Regions from separate parts of the Methylobacterium sp. Leaf113 genome, predicted to be linked through region 1. Evidence: riboswitches for the same ligand, from Rfam matches in the RefSeq annotation. Region 1 holds a riboswitch; each other region holds the start of a gene.
The links. Region 1 has a riboswitch for cobalamin ahead of ASF60_RS07915 (TonB-dependent receptor). Riboswitches for the same ligand answer to the same signal wherever they lie in the genome.

Region 1 (3,664 bases):
TGCTGACCGATCTCCGGATCGCGGCGGACGGGACGATGCCGCCCAGCACGATGGTCGACCTGATGAACGGTCGCGTCGGCGACCACGTGCTCGTCAACGGCCAGAGCAATCCGGTGATGACGGTGGCGCCGGGCGAGAAGCGCCGCCTCCGGCTCGTCAACGCGACCAACGCGCGCTACCTGCGCCTGCGCTTCGCGGGCGCCCGCATGACCCTGATCGGCACCGATGGCGGCCTTGTCGAGGCGCCGGTCGCCGTCGACGAGGTGCTGCTCACCCCGGCCGAGCGGGTGGAACTCATCGTCTCCTTCGATCAGCCCGGCCCGGCCAAACTGACCACGCTCGCCTACGAGCGCGGCTGGATGGGACCGGGGGAGCCAAAGGAGGCGGGTAAGGTCCTGCTGACCGCGAACGTGGCGGGACGACCGGCGACGCCGCCACCGCCGCTGCCGAAGATGCTGCGGGCGATCGCCCCGCTCCAGGCCCCGGTCGTCACCCGCCGCTTCGTGCTGACGGAGGACATGGGCTCCATGGATCACGGTGCCATGCCGGGCATGGATCACGGCGGAACCGCGAAAGGCGGTGCCGCCGCCAAGCCGCCCGGCAGCCACGACATGAAGTTCCTGATCAACAACAAGAGCTTCGACATGACCCGCATCGACGAGGTCTCGAAGGTCGGTCAGGTCGAACAATGGGACATCGTCAACCAGTCGGACATGGATCACCCGTTCCATGTCCACGGAACCCAGTTCCAGATCGTCGCCTACGAGAAGGACGGACAGGTCAGGACCCCGGGCTATCGCGCCTGGAAGGACACCGTGAACGTCGTGCCCGGCGAGACGGTCCGGCTCCTGCTGCGCCAGGACCAGCCGGGGCCGCGCATGTACCATTGCCACATTCTCGAGCACGAGGAACTCGGCATGATGGGCGTGCTCGACGTCCGATCCTGACGGTTTTCCGTCTCGGCAGGCGGCACGCGCCTCACCGCGGGCCTCGTCGGCCTAACCTCGCCCGAAGGCGAGCCATGCCGGCCTCACCGGGTGGTCGTGTCGGCCCCCGGCGGCGTCTCCGAGGCGGTCCGGTCGGCGGCCGGCTTGCGGCGGGCCTGCTCGGCGCGGAGTTCCCGCTCGGCCATCAGCCAGAACTCGACCTCGAAGCCTTCGGGACGGTGGTTGCGCTCCCAGATCTCGTGGGCGCGCTCGCGGACCCGTTCGAACGTGATCCCATCCTCGGACATCGTGCTTCTGCTCCTTCGTGACCGGCGATCGCAGGTGCGACCCCCGCCGCGGGGCCAACGCTCCCGGGGGCGAATCGTCCCCGTCGATTGACGCCGGCGCCGGAAACCGCCTAGCTTCGGCGCGACGGTTCCTCGGATCGAGGATCAAAAGGGAACGCGGTGCGGGGCTCTGCCCCAACGCCGCGGCTGCCCCCGCAACTGTAAGCGGCGAGCCCATCATCAACACGTCACTGGGGGTTGCAAGCCTCTGGGAAGACGATGAGAGGGCGGTGACCCGCGAGCCAGGAGACCTGCCGTCAGTCGTGGTCACACGCGAAACGCATCGGGCGGGGTGTCCTGGTGGGTGTCGGGGCGTTCGCATGCGGCGAACGGACCGACCTCGTCGCGGTGACGTGCCACTCCGCGCGACCCGTCGCGTCAGCCGTCCCGTCGATGCCCGTCTGCGCCCGCGCGTCCCGCTCCCGTCCGCCTCGTCCGATCGCCCCGCGCGGTCCGGAGACGGCTGGCTTGCGGACAACGTCGCGTCCGGCACCACTCAGCGATTGTAACATTATAACATTCGCTTTAGCAGAGGTGGCTCGTCGGCCCTGGCCGATGCCCGCGCCCCTTCCCGGTTGTTCCATGTCCCTCGCCCAAATCCCGTCCCGATCCCCACGCGCCCGACGCGCTCGGCAGGGCCACGTCTTGCCCCTGATATCCTTGCCCCCGATATCCCGGCCTCCGATATTCCGGCCCCTCACATCCTGGCCGCTCGCGGCCCTGCTCGGCGGCCTGCTGCCGATGCCGGCCGACGCCGCGCCCGGCGAATCCCACTCGGCCGTCACCCTGGAGACCCTGGAGGTCGCGGGCTCCGGGCGCGGCGGCCCGCCGCCCGCCGAGGGGCTGAACCTGCGCAGCTCGAGCCGCAGCGCCAGCCGCCTCGGCCTGACGCCCCTGGAAACCCCCGCCAGCGTCGACGTGATCGCGGGGGAGACCACGCGCCTGCGCGGCCAGAACACGGTGGCGGAGGCCGTCACCCAGAACGCCACCGGCATCACCACGGTGGCGGCCCCCGGCAACGGCAACGGCGCCTTCACGGCCCGGGGCTTCGCCGGCCCGAACTCGATCCAGCAGCTCTACGACGGCACCCGCCTGTTCGTCGGGGCGGGCACCGTCACCTTCCCGTTCGACACCTGGAACGTCGAGCGCATCGAGGTGCTGCGTGGGCCGGCCTCCGTGCTCTACGGCGACGGCGCCATCGGCGGCGTGATCAACGTCGTGACCAAGAAGCCGGTCTTCACGCCCCTCAACGTGGCGCGCGCGGCCGTCGGCTCGGACGGTTTGGCGCGCTTGGCCCTCGATTCCGGCGGTCCCATCGGGGAGGCGCTCGCCTACCGCCTCAACATCAGCGGCAACCGCGCCGCAGGCTGGATCGCGCCGGACGGCGACTTCCGCAATCTCGCGGTCTCGGGCGCCCTGACCCTGCAGGCGAATCCGGACCTCGCCATCACCCTGAGCCATGATTTCGGCTACCAGGAGCCGGCCCGCTACTGGGGCACGCCGCTCATCGACGGGCGCATCCGCGACGCCATCCGGTTCAACAACTACAACGTCAGCGACGCCCAGATCCTCTGGACCGACAACTGGACGCAGCTGCGAGCGGAGTGGACGCCGAGCGCCGACATCACGATCCGCAACACCGCCTACCGGCTCCAGAGCCGGCGCCAGTGGCGGGACGTCGAGCAATACGCCTTCAACCGCGACACCGGGCGGATCGACCGCTCGGACTATCTCGAAATCTACCACAGCCAGGAGCAGATCGGGAATCGCCTCGACGCGACGATCCGGGGCACAGTGTTCGGATTCCGCAACGAATTCCTGGCCGGGTTCGACGTCAACGCCATCGCGTTCCGGCACACCAACAACTTCAGCTCCGAGGGCGGCGGCCTCACCACCAGCGTCGATCCCTTCGCCTATGACCCGGGTCTGTTCCCGGCCAATGGCCGCGCCACTCCGGCCTACGCCACCAACACGCGCCAGGCCTCGGTCTTCGCCGAGAACCGCCTGATCCTGTCCGATCAGCTCTCGCTGCTGGCCGGCATGCGCTACGACGCGCCGGTGCTGCACCGGACCAACCTCGTCACGGGCGCCGCCTTCGAGCAGGATTTCCAGGCGCTCAGCTACCGCTTCGGCGCCGTCTACAACCCGACCCCCCTGCTGGCGCTCTACGCCCAATACGCCACCGCCACCGATCCGGTCGGCAGCCTGATCTCGCTGTCGCAGAATCTGTCCGGTTTGAAGCTCTCCACCGGCGAGCAGGTGGAGGTCGGCGCCAAGGGCGTCGCCTGGAACGGCCGGGCCGAGTGGACCCTGGCCGGCTACCGCATCGTCAAGGACAATCCGATCACGCGGGTGCCGGGCGAGGCGGCGCTCGCGACCCAGGTCGGGCAG
Region 2 (3,664 bases), on a different contig from region 1:
GGGCGGCTCGGCTCGGTGGTGCCGCTGTCGCCCTGGAACAGGTTCTCGGAGGCGAAATCGAGTTGGAACAGGGCGACGGCGGTCTCGAGCCCGGCGATGCTGCGGTTGCGCAGGCCGATCTCCGAGCCGGTCGAGGGCACGAGGAAGGGCGAGCGGCTGATGTTGAAGAGCGGGCTCGTCGGATCGACCGTGGCGGTTACGCCGCGGGCGTCGTTGGAGTGGAAGCCGCCGCCGTAATTCACGAACAGCTCGGTCTCGAACCACGGACCGAGCACGAGGCCGAGCTTCGGGTTGACGATGCCGTCCCGTGCCGTGCCGGAATTGGCCGGCGTGTCCGAGCGGACATCGGCGGTGAACCCGTCGGCCCGGACACCGACGCTGGTGCGCAGCCAATCGGTCCAGCGCACCCGGTTCTCGACGTAGAGGGCGGCGCTCGCCTCCAGCACCCGGTCGTCCAGCACCGTCGAGCGGACCTGCCGCGCGGTGGTGTTGAACAGGCCGACGCGGATCGAGTCCGTGCGGGTCTGAAGCCCTATCTCGGTCTCCATCGGCAACCCGAAGAGATCGCCCTGGACCGTGTGGCTGATCTCGCCGCCGCCCAGCACCCGGCTGTCGCGCTGGCGGAACTGGTCGCCGCTGACCGGATCGTTGAGAAAATACGTGAAGTCGTTGAACAGGTTCATCCCATAGCGGATGACGTAGGCGTTCGCCCGGGTGATGCCGGCGTCGCTCGTCCGGCTCCAGCGTCCAGAGAGCGAGAAACGGCCGGTGTCGCCGCCATCCGTGGGGTTCAGGGCGCCGAAGCGGCCGATGATCCCCTCCGCGACGGCGCGCTCCGGGATCTGGTTGGTGGCGTTCCACCGGGCCCAGTAGGCCATGCCCGTCAGGGCGAAGCCGTCCAGGGCCGTGCCCTGGCTGTAGCGGACGACGCCGTTGAGCTTGGCCAGACGGTCCGGCACGTCCCAGGGGCCGTCATAGGTCTGGGCCTCGCCCGCCACCAGAAGGGTGCCCTGCCCGAGCGGTGCCGACGCGATGGTGAGCGCCCGCTTGTAGCCGAAGCTGCCGAAGGAGGTCAGGGCGAGGTTGCGGTCGGTCTTGTCGAGATAGTCGATCCGCACCGAACCGGCCGAGGCGAAGTCGCCATCGCGCACGAAGTAGGGACCCTTGTGGAACTCCACCGCGCCGACGAGTTCCGGGATCAGGAAGTTGAGGTCGGCATAGCCCTGTCCGTGGGCGTGGGTCCGCATGTTGACCGGCATGCCGTCGATCGACAGCGCGATATCGGTGCCGTGGTCGAGATTGAACCCGCGCAGGAAGAACTGGTTGGCCTTCCCCTCCCCGGAATGCTGGGTGACGATGAGACCGGGCACGCTTTCCAGCACCTCTCCCGGTCGGGTGATCGGGCGGCTGTTGATCTGCGCACCCGATATCACCCCCGCGCTCGCCGCATCGACGGGCCTGAGACCGCCGCCGATGCCGGTGACGCCGCCGACGAAGCCCGCCTGCGCGACCGGTCCGGTTCCGGGCGGCGCCGATGCCTCCGCCGTGACCGAGAGTTCAGCCAGGTTCGCCTCGGCCGCCTGGCCAAAGACCGGCCGGATCTGCGCGCCGTAAGGCACCAGGCCGGCGCAGGAGACCAGAAGGAGCGTTCGGTAGGGGGGCCGTGACGGAGCGGGCGACATGAAACCTCGGGCGACGTCTGTGGCACGTCACCGCGACGAGGTCGGTCCGTTCGCCGCGTGCGAACGCCCCGACACCCACCAGGACACCCCGCCCGATGCGTTTCGCGTGTGACCACGATGGACGGCAGGTCTCCTGGCTCGCGGGTCACCGCCCTCTCATCGTCTTCCCAGGTGCCGGGGCACCCAGTGACGTGTTGATGATGGGCTCGCCGCTTACAGTTGCGGGGGCAGCCGCGGCGTTGGGCTCTCGCCCGCACCGCGTTCCCTTTTGATCCTCGATCCGAGGAACCGTCCGAGGCCAGAAGACCAGAGGAAGCCCGACAGCGTCAATCGAACGCGCGGGAAATCGGCGTCCTGTGCTCCCTGTGCGACAGCCCGGGCCGAGCCCAGCGCCGGGGGGTCGGGGACAGGCCGGGTGAAGGCTGGATGGGCGGCCGCCCCTCCGATCAGAGCGGGCGATCCCGATCCTGGTCCGGGCTCCAGCTTCGCAGCGGCGAGGGTCCGATCTGGCGTTCGGCGCGGGGCGCCGGCTCGTCCTCGAGCCAGGTGCGGGGGCCATTGGCATTGCCCCGGACGACGTCACCGGCGACGATCGCGTGTCCGGAGGCGACCGCCACGATCAATTGGGTGGCGTAGGCCCTCGGACCGCTGCCCTTGAGGGACATGCCGGGTCCGCCCGGACGGAGCTTGCTGCCGAGCGCGCCCCAGAGGGGCGGTGTCTTGATCCGGCGCAAACCAAAGCCCTGGTCGATCAAGCCAGCGGCCGCCTCGATCTGGCCGTTGAGGAGAAGCAGGCCCGGCCGCGTCAGGCGGAAGGCATAGCTGCCTTCGTCGTCCTCCTCGACGAGGTTCACCAGCTTCAACGACAGGGCCTGACAGGCCGTGTCGACGTTGTCGCGGGTGAACTCGGCGTCGACGGCCAGCGGCCTCAGGGCTTGGCCCGAAATCCGGCAGGAAACCCGTTGGAGGAAGAAGCGACGTCTGGAAATCTGGCTCAGGCCCCATCCAAGCGCGATCGCGCGACGTGGGGCGATCATCCGCCGGACAGCATGGCGCCCGGAGGTTTCGGTCTGGTTGAGACGGTCCGCGAGTTTCGGTGGCGGAATGCACGCCGTGGTTGACGATCCAGTGCCCGGCCCGATCCCGCGGGGACCCCGGTCTCGGTCACCGAGGCGGCGCGGGCGCTCGCCCCCGCGATCGGCCGATCGATGCCGGCCCTCTTGCTGTTCGCCCGTCACCGCCCTCTGTGAGCGGTCATCACCGCCGGGAGACATCGGACATGACGAAGCTGTTCATCGCCAACATCAGGACCGCCGAGGGACCGAAACCGCTGGTGACCGTGCGGGCCGCCGCCGAGGGCGAAGCCAGGCTGTTTCTCGAAGCCGCCTATCCGGACGACGAGATCCTCGACGTGGCGGAGCCGAGCGGCTGGGCCAGCGACGCCGACACCGGCAGCGCGGCGGGCGACATCCGCGAGCATGCCGGCGTGCAGTGGCAGGCGCCCTCCAGCCATTCCGGCTGAGATTCAGCGCCGCCGGTTGAACTCGGCGCTTGCCAGCGCCAATCGTGCCGTGACCATTGCCGACCATGCCGATCCGTCGCGAGCATCGCTTCTTCTATCCGATCGACTGGCCCGAGCTGTCGGCCGTCATCCGGTTCACTCGCGCGCGGGGTCGGTGCGAGTCCTGCGGACGGCCGCATGGCCGGCGGGTCTTCCATCTCGGCGATGGGCGCTGGTGGGACGACGATGCCAGCGCATGGCGCGATGGGGCAGGGCGGTTCGTCTGCCTCGCGGTCGGGATCGATGACGTGCTGGGAACCGTGCGGACGACGCGCGTGGTCCTGGCGACGGCCCACCGCGACCACGATACGGCGAACAACGCCGCGAAGAACCTCGCGGCCTTCTGCCAGCGCTGCCACATCAACCACGACCGACCGGAGCATCAACGCCGGCGCTGGCGCACCCTGTTCCGGCGCAAGGC
Region 3 (3,664 bases), on a different contig from region 1:
AACCACGGAATCACGCCCCGCATCTCCTGATTGAAACCCAGGGAACAGCGCAGGTTTCGCGCCCTCGATCAACAGGACGTTGCGCTTTCGGGTCGCCCCGTCGACAGACATCCGTTCCTAGAATTCGATGCCCACCTGGGCTTTCACCCCGGCGGCGAAGTGGTGCTTCACGGAGCCCATTTCGGTGACGAGATCGGCGGCCTCGATCAGGGCCGGCTTGGCATTGCGGCCGGTGACGATGACGTGGAGGTCAGGCCGGCGCGCCCGGAAGGCCGCCACCACGGCATCGAGGTCCAGGTAATCGTAGCGCAACGCGATGTTGAGCTCGTCCAGCACCACGAGGCGGATCGTCGGATCCGCCATCAGGTCGAGGGCCTTGGCCCAGGCGTGCTCGGCGGCGGCGATGTCGCGGGCCTTGTCCTGGGTCTCCCAGGTGAAACCCTCGCCGAGGGTGTGCCAGTCGATCCGGTCCCCGAAGACCTGGAGCGCGTGCTTCTCGCCCGTGTCCCAGGCGCCCTTGATGAACTGGACCACGCCGACGCGCCAGCCATGGCCCAGCGCCCGCAGCATCAGCCCGAGGGCCGCCGTGGTCTTGCCCTTGCCGGGACCGGTGTTGACGATGAGAAGCCCCTTCTCGATCGTCTTGCCGGCGACCTCGGCGTCCTGCACCGCCTTGCGCTTCTCCATCTTTTCGCGATGGCGTTCGGCGTCGTTCACGGCGTCCGTCATGGGGTGGCTCCAGCTTGGGGTTTCACGATCAGGGGCAGGCCCGCCACCAGGAAGACGACGTGGTCGGCCTGTCGCGCGAGGCGCTGGTGCAGCCGCCCGGCGGCATCGCGAAACCGGCGGGCCAGCGCATTGTCCGGCACGATGCCGAGCCCGACCTCGTTGCCGACCAGCACCACCGGGCCGGGCGCCGCCGCGCAGGCCGCCAACAGCGCGGCGGTGGCGGCCTCCACGTCGGCCTCGGCCAGGATCAGGTTGGTGAGCCAGAGGGTGAGGCAATCGACCAGCACCGGCCCGGGCGCAGCGGCCACCGCCCCGGCCAGGTCCATCGGCACGTCGCGGGTGATCCAGTCGGCCGAGCGGCGCTCCCGGTGGAGCGCGATGCGGTCGCGCATCTCGTCGTCCCAGGCCTGCGCCGTGGCGAGGTACAGCCAGGGGGCGGGACAGGCCTCGATCAGCCCCTCCGCGTGGGCGCTCTTGCCGGAGCGCGCGCCGCCGAGCACGAGAGTCAGTCTGGGAGGGAGGTTCGGCATGGGCCTCCTGTGCCCGAAATCGAGCCCTCGGGTCAAAGGCCGGAATCCGATCCGGGCCGCGTTGTCAGCGCGACGGCAACCGCGTAGAAGCGTGGATCGGACGGTGCCCCGGCGACGGGGTGAAAAGGGAATGCGGTGAGGGGGCGACCCTGAAACCGCAGCTGCCCCCGCAACTGTGAGCGGAGACGGGACTGCCATCGGCCACTGGAGCGATCCGGGAAGGCGGCAGGACCAGCGACCCGCGAGCCAGGAGACCTGCCGCCGAGAGTGGACCTGCCATCGAGCGTGGACCTTCCGTCCACCCGATCGATCCGTGACGGCCGCCGGCGGGGCGGCCAGGAGATGAACCGATGTCGACCAACACCCTCGTCCTGACCGGCACCCGCACCAACGAGCGTCTCGGCGCCGTGCTCTTCGCCGCCTTCCTCGGCCTCGGCCTCGTGTTCATGGCGGGCTTCGCCCCCGCGATGGCGCTGCACAATGCGGCGCACGACTTCCGCCACAGCCAGAATTTCCCCTGCCACTGAGCGCCTCCGCTTAAGGCAGACACCCCCATGATCATCCGGCTCGTGTCGGCGGCCCTGGTCGCCGGCTTCCTCGCGGCTGTGGTCGCGACGGGCCTGCAGCTCGCGCTCACCTCGCCGCTCATCATCGCGGCCGAGCGCTACGAGACGCAGGCCTCGGCAGATCCCGCACGCCTGTCGCCCGCCTCCCTGGTCGTGCGCGTCCACGGCGGTCACGATCACGGCACCAAGGACCCCTCGGTCGCGGGCGGCGAGGTCGCGCCCGACTGGCAGCCCGGCCCCGGCCTGCCGCGCATGGCCTTCACGGCGCTGGCCACCCTGGTGGGCGGCGTCGGCTACGCGCTGCTGCTCGGCGCCGTGCTGCTCGCCTGCAACCGCGAGCCAAGCCCCGAAACCGGCCTGCGCTTCGCCATCGGGGGGTTCCTCGCGGTGGCCCTGGCACCGGCTCTCGGGCTGGCGCCGGAACTGCCCGGCATGGCGGCGGCGCCGCTCGCCGACCGCCAGTTCTGGTGGGTGATGACGGCGCTCGCCACCGCCATGGGGCTGTACCTCATCGCGATCCGGCGCGCGCCGATCACCATCGCGGGGGGCATCGTGCTCCTGGTCGCCCCCCATCTCGCGGGCGCGCCGGAGACCAGCCACGCCGCCTCGAACCTGCCGGCGGCCTACGCGGCGCAGTTCGCCGCACGCTCGCTCGGCATCGCCTTCGTGTTCTGGGCCGTGATCGGGCTGGCCTATGGCTGGGCCTGGGGATTGTTCGGCAAGGCCCGGACGGCCCATGCCTGACCAGTCGACTGACCCGTTGCTGGATCAAGGACCCAAAGACCTGCGTCAGACGGACAGCGCCGCCGTCACGCTCTACGTCTGCGCCACCTGCCGGGCGGCCGGGGACGTCTCCGAGCCACGCGCCGGGGCGCGCCTGCTCGCCGCCCTCCAGGAGGCGGTGAGCGCGGGCGGTCATCCGGGCATCACGGTCGAGAGCGTCGAGTGCCTCTCGGTGTGCAAGCGGCCCTGCACGGTGGCGGTCGCGTCGCAGGGGCGCTGGACCTACGTCTACGGCGATCTCGATCCGGTCGCCTCGGCCGGCACCATCCTGGACGGCGTCGCGCTCTATGCCGAGACGCCGGACGGCATCGTACCGTGGAAGGCCCGGCCGCAGGAATTCCGCAAGGGCGTCGTCGCCCGTATTCCGCCGTTCTCGCCGCCGCTCCCGCCCACATTCCCGCCGCCCGTCGCGGCGCCCCCCCATCCGGACGCCGCCGAATGACCCTTGTCGCCAAGATTCCCTGCACGATCGTCACGGGCTTCCTCGGAGCCGGCAAGACCACGCTGGTGCGCCACCTCGTCGAGAACGCCAACGGCCGCCGCCTCGCGATCATCGTCAACGAGTTCGGCGATATCGGCTTCGACGGCTCGTTCCTGGCGGCCTGCGGCATCGAGGGCTGCGGCGACGAGGACATCGTCGAACTGGCCAACGGCTGCATCTGCTGCACCGTGGCCGACGATTTCGTGCCGGCCCTGAACAAGCTCCTCGACCGGGCCGATCCGCCCGAGCACATCCTGATCGAGACCTCGGGCCTCGCCCTGCCGAAGCCCCTTGTCCAGGCGTTCCAGTGGCCGGCCATCCGCTCGCGGGTGACGGTGGACGGCGTGGTCGCGGTGATCGACGGACCGGCCGTGGCGGCCGGCTTCTTCGCCGACGATCCGGCGGCTCTGGCCGCCCAGCGCGCCGACGATGCCAGCGTCGACCACGACAACCCGCTGGAAGAGGTGTTCGAGGACCAGCTCCTCTGCGCCGACCTCGTGGTGATGAACAAGGCCGACCTCCTCGACGAGGCCGGGCGCGCCAAGGTTCGGGCCGAGGTGCTCGGGCACCTGCCC
Region 4 (3,664 bases), on a different contig from region 1:
AACGGGAAGCGGTGACCAGCCAGCACTGCCCGCATCGAAAAGGTGACGGGCAGGTCCAGCACCACGACGAAGCGCATCGTGATCGCGCAATCGTGGATGCAGGGGCCGTGCTCGACCGGAATCGCTACATCACGCACGACCCGGCCCGTGGGCGAGATGACGACGTGGCGCACGCTGTCCCAGACGCGGCCGTCATAGGCGATGGCATGTGTCTCACCGGTCGCCGGGTCGCGATGCGGATGTCCAGTGAAGGAGCCAGCGAGGGTGTCATCGAACGTGTCGTAGCGCTGCGTCTCCAAATCCTCGGACAGCGCGACGGGGAAACTGCCGGCCTCGACCACGGCCAAGGTGCGGCCGCCGATCGCGACGACGTTGGTGTTAACAGTGTCGTCGCCGCGGCGCGGCCCAGGGGCAGCGGGCCGGCCGAGCGCTGAGGACGCCGCACGCGAACCGATCCAGCGGTTGCGGTACCACAAGGCTTTTCCGTCCTCGATGCAGAGACCGTGCACCATGCCGTCGCCCAGGAACCAGTCGTGGCCGCGCGTTGTCGGGCAGGCAGGGTTGGCGCCCATCTTGAGGTAGCGGCCGTCGAGCCCCACCGGGATCGTTCCAGTCACGCGCAGATCCCGCAGGGTCAGCTCCTCGCGCATTGGCGCATGGACGCCAACCACAAAGGGGTGCTGCGTTCCTGGCAGGCGCAGCCGATTACAGGCCGCCACCAGCGCGACAATGCCCTCGGCGGTGGCATGCAGGCTGGACGCGATCAAGTTCGGCATCGGGCGCTGGCTCGGGGCGATCGGAGGGAGAGCGAGGGCCCTCGTAATCGAGGCGCCCCGATTCACCGGGAAAGGGAGACATTTCTGTTCGCCTGAGAAGACTGGGCGATCTTATCGATAATGTATCCAATCGCGTCTGGCCACGTGACGAAATCGAATCGTTACGTCGACGGCTCGGTCAGCCAAACGCTTGGACGCCTCCTACAACCGGCTCAATGGCCGCTTTTGAGTTTGCCATCGACGAGCTTCTACGGCTTGGTTGGGTCGGGACCCGTCCGTCCGCTCTACGACTGGGTTGGGTGGAATGCGGTCCGGCTGCTTTCGATCGGAAGACGTCCTTAAGCGCCCTATCGTAGAGGCCATCGGGCATCGGCCAGTTGCACCACTGGGCGCAGGCTGCCTAACCTCCCACCGCAGATGGACCAAAGCCTCCGCTCCTGAACACCGCAGACAGTCCCAAATCATCTGAAGACGCACAACCATCCAGAACCATATCGATGCAATGTTACAATGTTGCGGAAAATGGCGTTCCCTCGATTGACTATGCGGCAGCGCCCGGCGAATGTCTGACCGTCAAGGTTCCTGCGGGTCGTCGGCTCGCGGGCTAAGAGGGAATTCGGGGTGCTCGCAGGAGTGCTTCCGAAGCTGCCCCCGCAACTGTCAGCGGCGAGCCCTTTCCGTTCATGGTCACTGGTGCGTCGCACCGGGAAGGCCGAGGCGAGGGCAATGACCCGCGAGCCAGGAGACCTGCCTTGCACCACGATACGTCTCTCGGGCGGGGTGTCCCGGCGGAGCGCATGAGCGGACTCGGCTGCTGACGCGGCCGATCCCGTGAGGGCACCCGCTCGGCCGTCGCTCGACAACCTTGAGCGCACTGGTGCCTTTTTGTCCCAACCTGCCGACCTCGAAGGCCCCGATCCTGAACCTGCCCGTTCCGGCGAAGCGTCGTCGGACGTCGGGGCATCGAGGATCGCACTACGCGCTTGCCGCAATCCTCTCGGCAGCTGCGCCTTCCTTGGAGGCCCGGGCGCAGGAGGCCGTCACGCTGGAGGAGCTCTCCGTGGAAGGGGCTGGCGGAGGTGCCCCGGCCGTCGCTGGTGCTGGTCCCAACTCAGGTATCGGCCTGATCGGTCCGACCCCGGGTTACCGGGACGACCGGGCTGTGAGCAGCACGAAGACCGACACGCCCCAGCGCGACGTGCCCCAGGTCGTCACCGTCGCACCGCGGGAGGTCATCACGGATCTGGCCGCCACCCGGGTCGACCGGGTCTTCAACTATACGCCCGGTGTCGCCCAGCAGAACAATTTCGGCGGCCTGACGGTGTTCAGCTACGCCATCCGCGGCACGACGACCTCGGAACTCTACCGTAACGGCTTCCCGATCAACCGGGGCTCGCCGCCGCCGCCTGACACCCAGAACGTCGAGCGGATCGAGGTCCTGAAGGGTCCCGGCGGCGGCCTGTTCGGGCGCAGCGACCCGGGCGGCCTCGTCAATTTCGTCACCAAGCAGCCGACCGCCGAGCGCTTCGTCGAGATGGGCGGCCTGTGGGGCTCGTTCGAGCAGTTCCGCGGCACGGTGGATGCCGGCGGCGCCCTGAACGAGGACGGCACGCTCCTCTACCGCTTCAACTTCGCGGGCGGACGCCAGAACAGCTTTCGCGATTTCGTCGATGGCGACCGGCTCCTCGTCGCGCCCGTCGTAAGTTGGCAGATCACGCCGGACACGAAAATCACCGTCGAAACCGAGTTCCTGCGCAACCGCGTCGTCTTCGACCGGGGCGTGATCGCGATCAACAAGCAACTGGGATTCCTGCCAATCTCCCGCTTCCTCGGTGAGCCGGGGCAGAGCACCGATCAGAGTTCGGACACGATGCAGGTGCGCGTCGAGCATCGCTTCAACGCCGATTGGCAGATGCGGCTGGCCACCCACTTCAACACCGGCTCGCTGGTCGGGGAATCGGCGGAGGTCCGTGGCCTCGCCGCTGACAACCGCACGGTTCTGCGCGACCGGAACTTTCGCGATTACCGCTGGGATACCGCCATCGGCCAGGCCGAGGTGGTGGGGCGCTTCACCACCGGTGATCTGGGCCATACCGTGCTTCTCGGCTTCGAGCGGGAGAGCACCGACAGCCGCGTGGTCTACGACCGCTCGAACTTCCGCCAGAGCCCCTACAGCCTCGACATCTACGATCCGCGCTACGGCCAGGCCCTGCCGCCGCTGACCATCCGGCGCAACAACCTGGAGCGGGTCACCAATACCGCCCTCTACGCCCAGGACCAGATCGCGCTCAGTCCGGAGTGGAAAGCCCTGCTCGGGGTCCGGTTCGACTTCTTCGAGCAATCCTTCCGCGAGCGCACAACGGCGACGCAGACGGAACAATCCCGGGTGGCGACGACACCGCGCGCCGGCCTCGTCTACCAGCCCCTGCCGGAGCTCTCGCTCTACACCAATGTCGGCACCAGCTTCCGGCCCAATATCGGCCCCGACGCCTTCGCGGTAGCTCGCTCCGTGCCGTTCGAGCCCGAGACCGGCATCGGCTACGAAGTCGGTGCCAAGCTCGATGTGTTCGGCGGCGCGCTCGGCCTGACGGCAGCGGCCTTCCGCATCGAGCGGCAGAACGTGCTCACGGCCGACCCCAACAACAGCGGCTTCTCGTTGGCAGCGGGCCGCGTGCGCAGCCAGGGCTTAGAACTGACCGCCGCCGGCCAGATCACCCCCGAGATCAAGGTTCTGGCGGGTTACGTCTATGCCGACGCGGTGGTGACCAAGGACAACGTGCTTCCCGTGGGCGCACCGCTCATCAACATCCCGCGCCACTCGGGCAGCCTGCTTGCCGTGCACGAGGTGCAGGCGGGCCCCTGGAAGGGGCTAGGCCTCGGCGGCGGCG

Region 2: linked by a shared signal. The riboswitch ahead of ASF60_RS14120 (TonB-dependent receptor) and the one ahead of ASF60_RS07915 (TonB-dependent receptor) in region 1 are both predicted to bind cobalamin.
Region 3: linked by a shared signal. The riboswitch ahead of ASF60_RS01310 (CbtB domain-containing protein) and the one ahead of ASF60_RS07915 (TonB-dependent receptor) in region 1 are both predicted to bind cobalamin.
Region 4: linked by a shared signal. The riboswitch ahead of ASF60_RS03620 (TonB-dependent siderophore receptor) and the one ahead of ASF60_RS07915 (TonB-dependent receptor) in region 1 are both predicted to bind cobalamin.

What each region holds. Positions count from the first base shown of each region.
Region 1 covers NZ_LMNJ01000009.1:24,283-27,946, forward strand. The annotation lists gene ASF60_RS07905 (multicopper oxidase family protein) at 1-947, shown strand, start outside; gene ASF60_RS07910 (DUF2934 domain-containing protein) at 1,031-1,234, opposite strand; cobalamin riboswitch at 1,343-1,546, shown strand; gene ASF60_RS07915 (TonB-dependent receptor) at 2,015-3,664, shown strand, end outside.
Region 2 covers NZ_LMNJ01000023.1:21,475-25,138, reverse strand. The annotation lists gene ASF60_RS14120 (TonB-dependent receptor) at 1-1,682, opposite strand, end outside; cobalamin riboswitch at 1,789-1,990, opposite strand; gene ASF60_RS14115 (hypothetical protein) at 2,129-2,719, opposite strand; gene ASF60_RS14110 (hypothetical protein) at 2,962-3,204, shown strand; gene ASF60_RS14105 (hypothetical protein) at 3,270-3,664, shown strand, end outside.
Region 3 covers NZ_LMNJ01000001.1:279,112-282,775, reverse strand. The annotation lists gene ASF60_RS01325 (hypothetical protein) at 1-14, opposite strand, end outside; gene cobO (cob(I)yrinic acid a,c-diamide adenosyltransferase) at 118-729, opposite strand; gene cobU (bifunctional adenosylcobinamide kinase/adenosylcobinamide-phosphate guanylyltransferase) at 726-1,259, opposite strand; cobalamin riboswitch at 1,344-1,536, shown strand; gene ASF60_RS01310 (CbtB domain-containing protein) at 1,610-1,786, shown strand; gene ASF60_RS01305 (CbtA family protein) at 1,814-2,569, shown strand; gene ASF60_RS01300 (DUF1636 family protein) at 2,562-3,050, shown strand; gene cobW (cobalamin biosynthesis protein CobW) at 3,047-3,664, shown strand, end outside.
Region 4 covers NZ_LMNJ01000003.1:1,119-4,782, forward strand. The annotation lists gene ASF60_RS03615 (8'-apo-carotenoid 13,14-cleaving dioxygenase) at 1-776, opposite strand, end outside; cobalamin riboswitch at 1,336-1,545, shown strand; gene ASF60_RS03620 (TonB-dependent siderophore receptor) at 1,702-3,664, shown strand, end outside.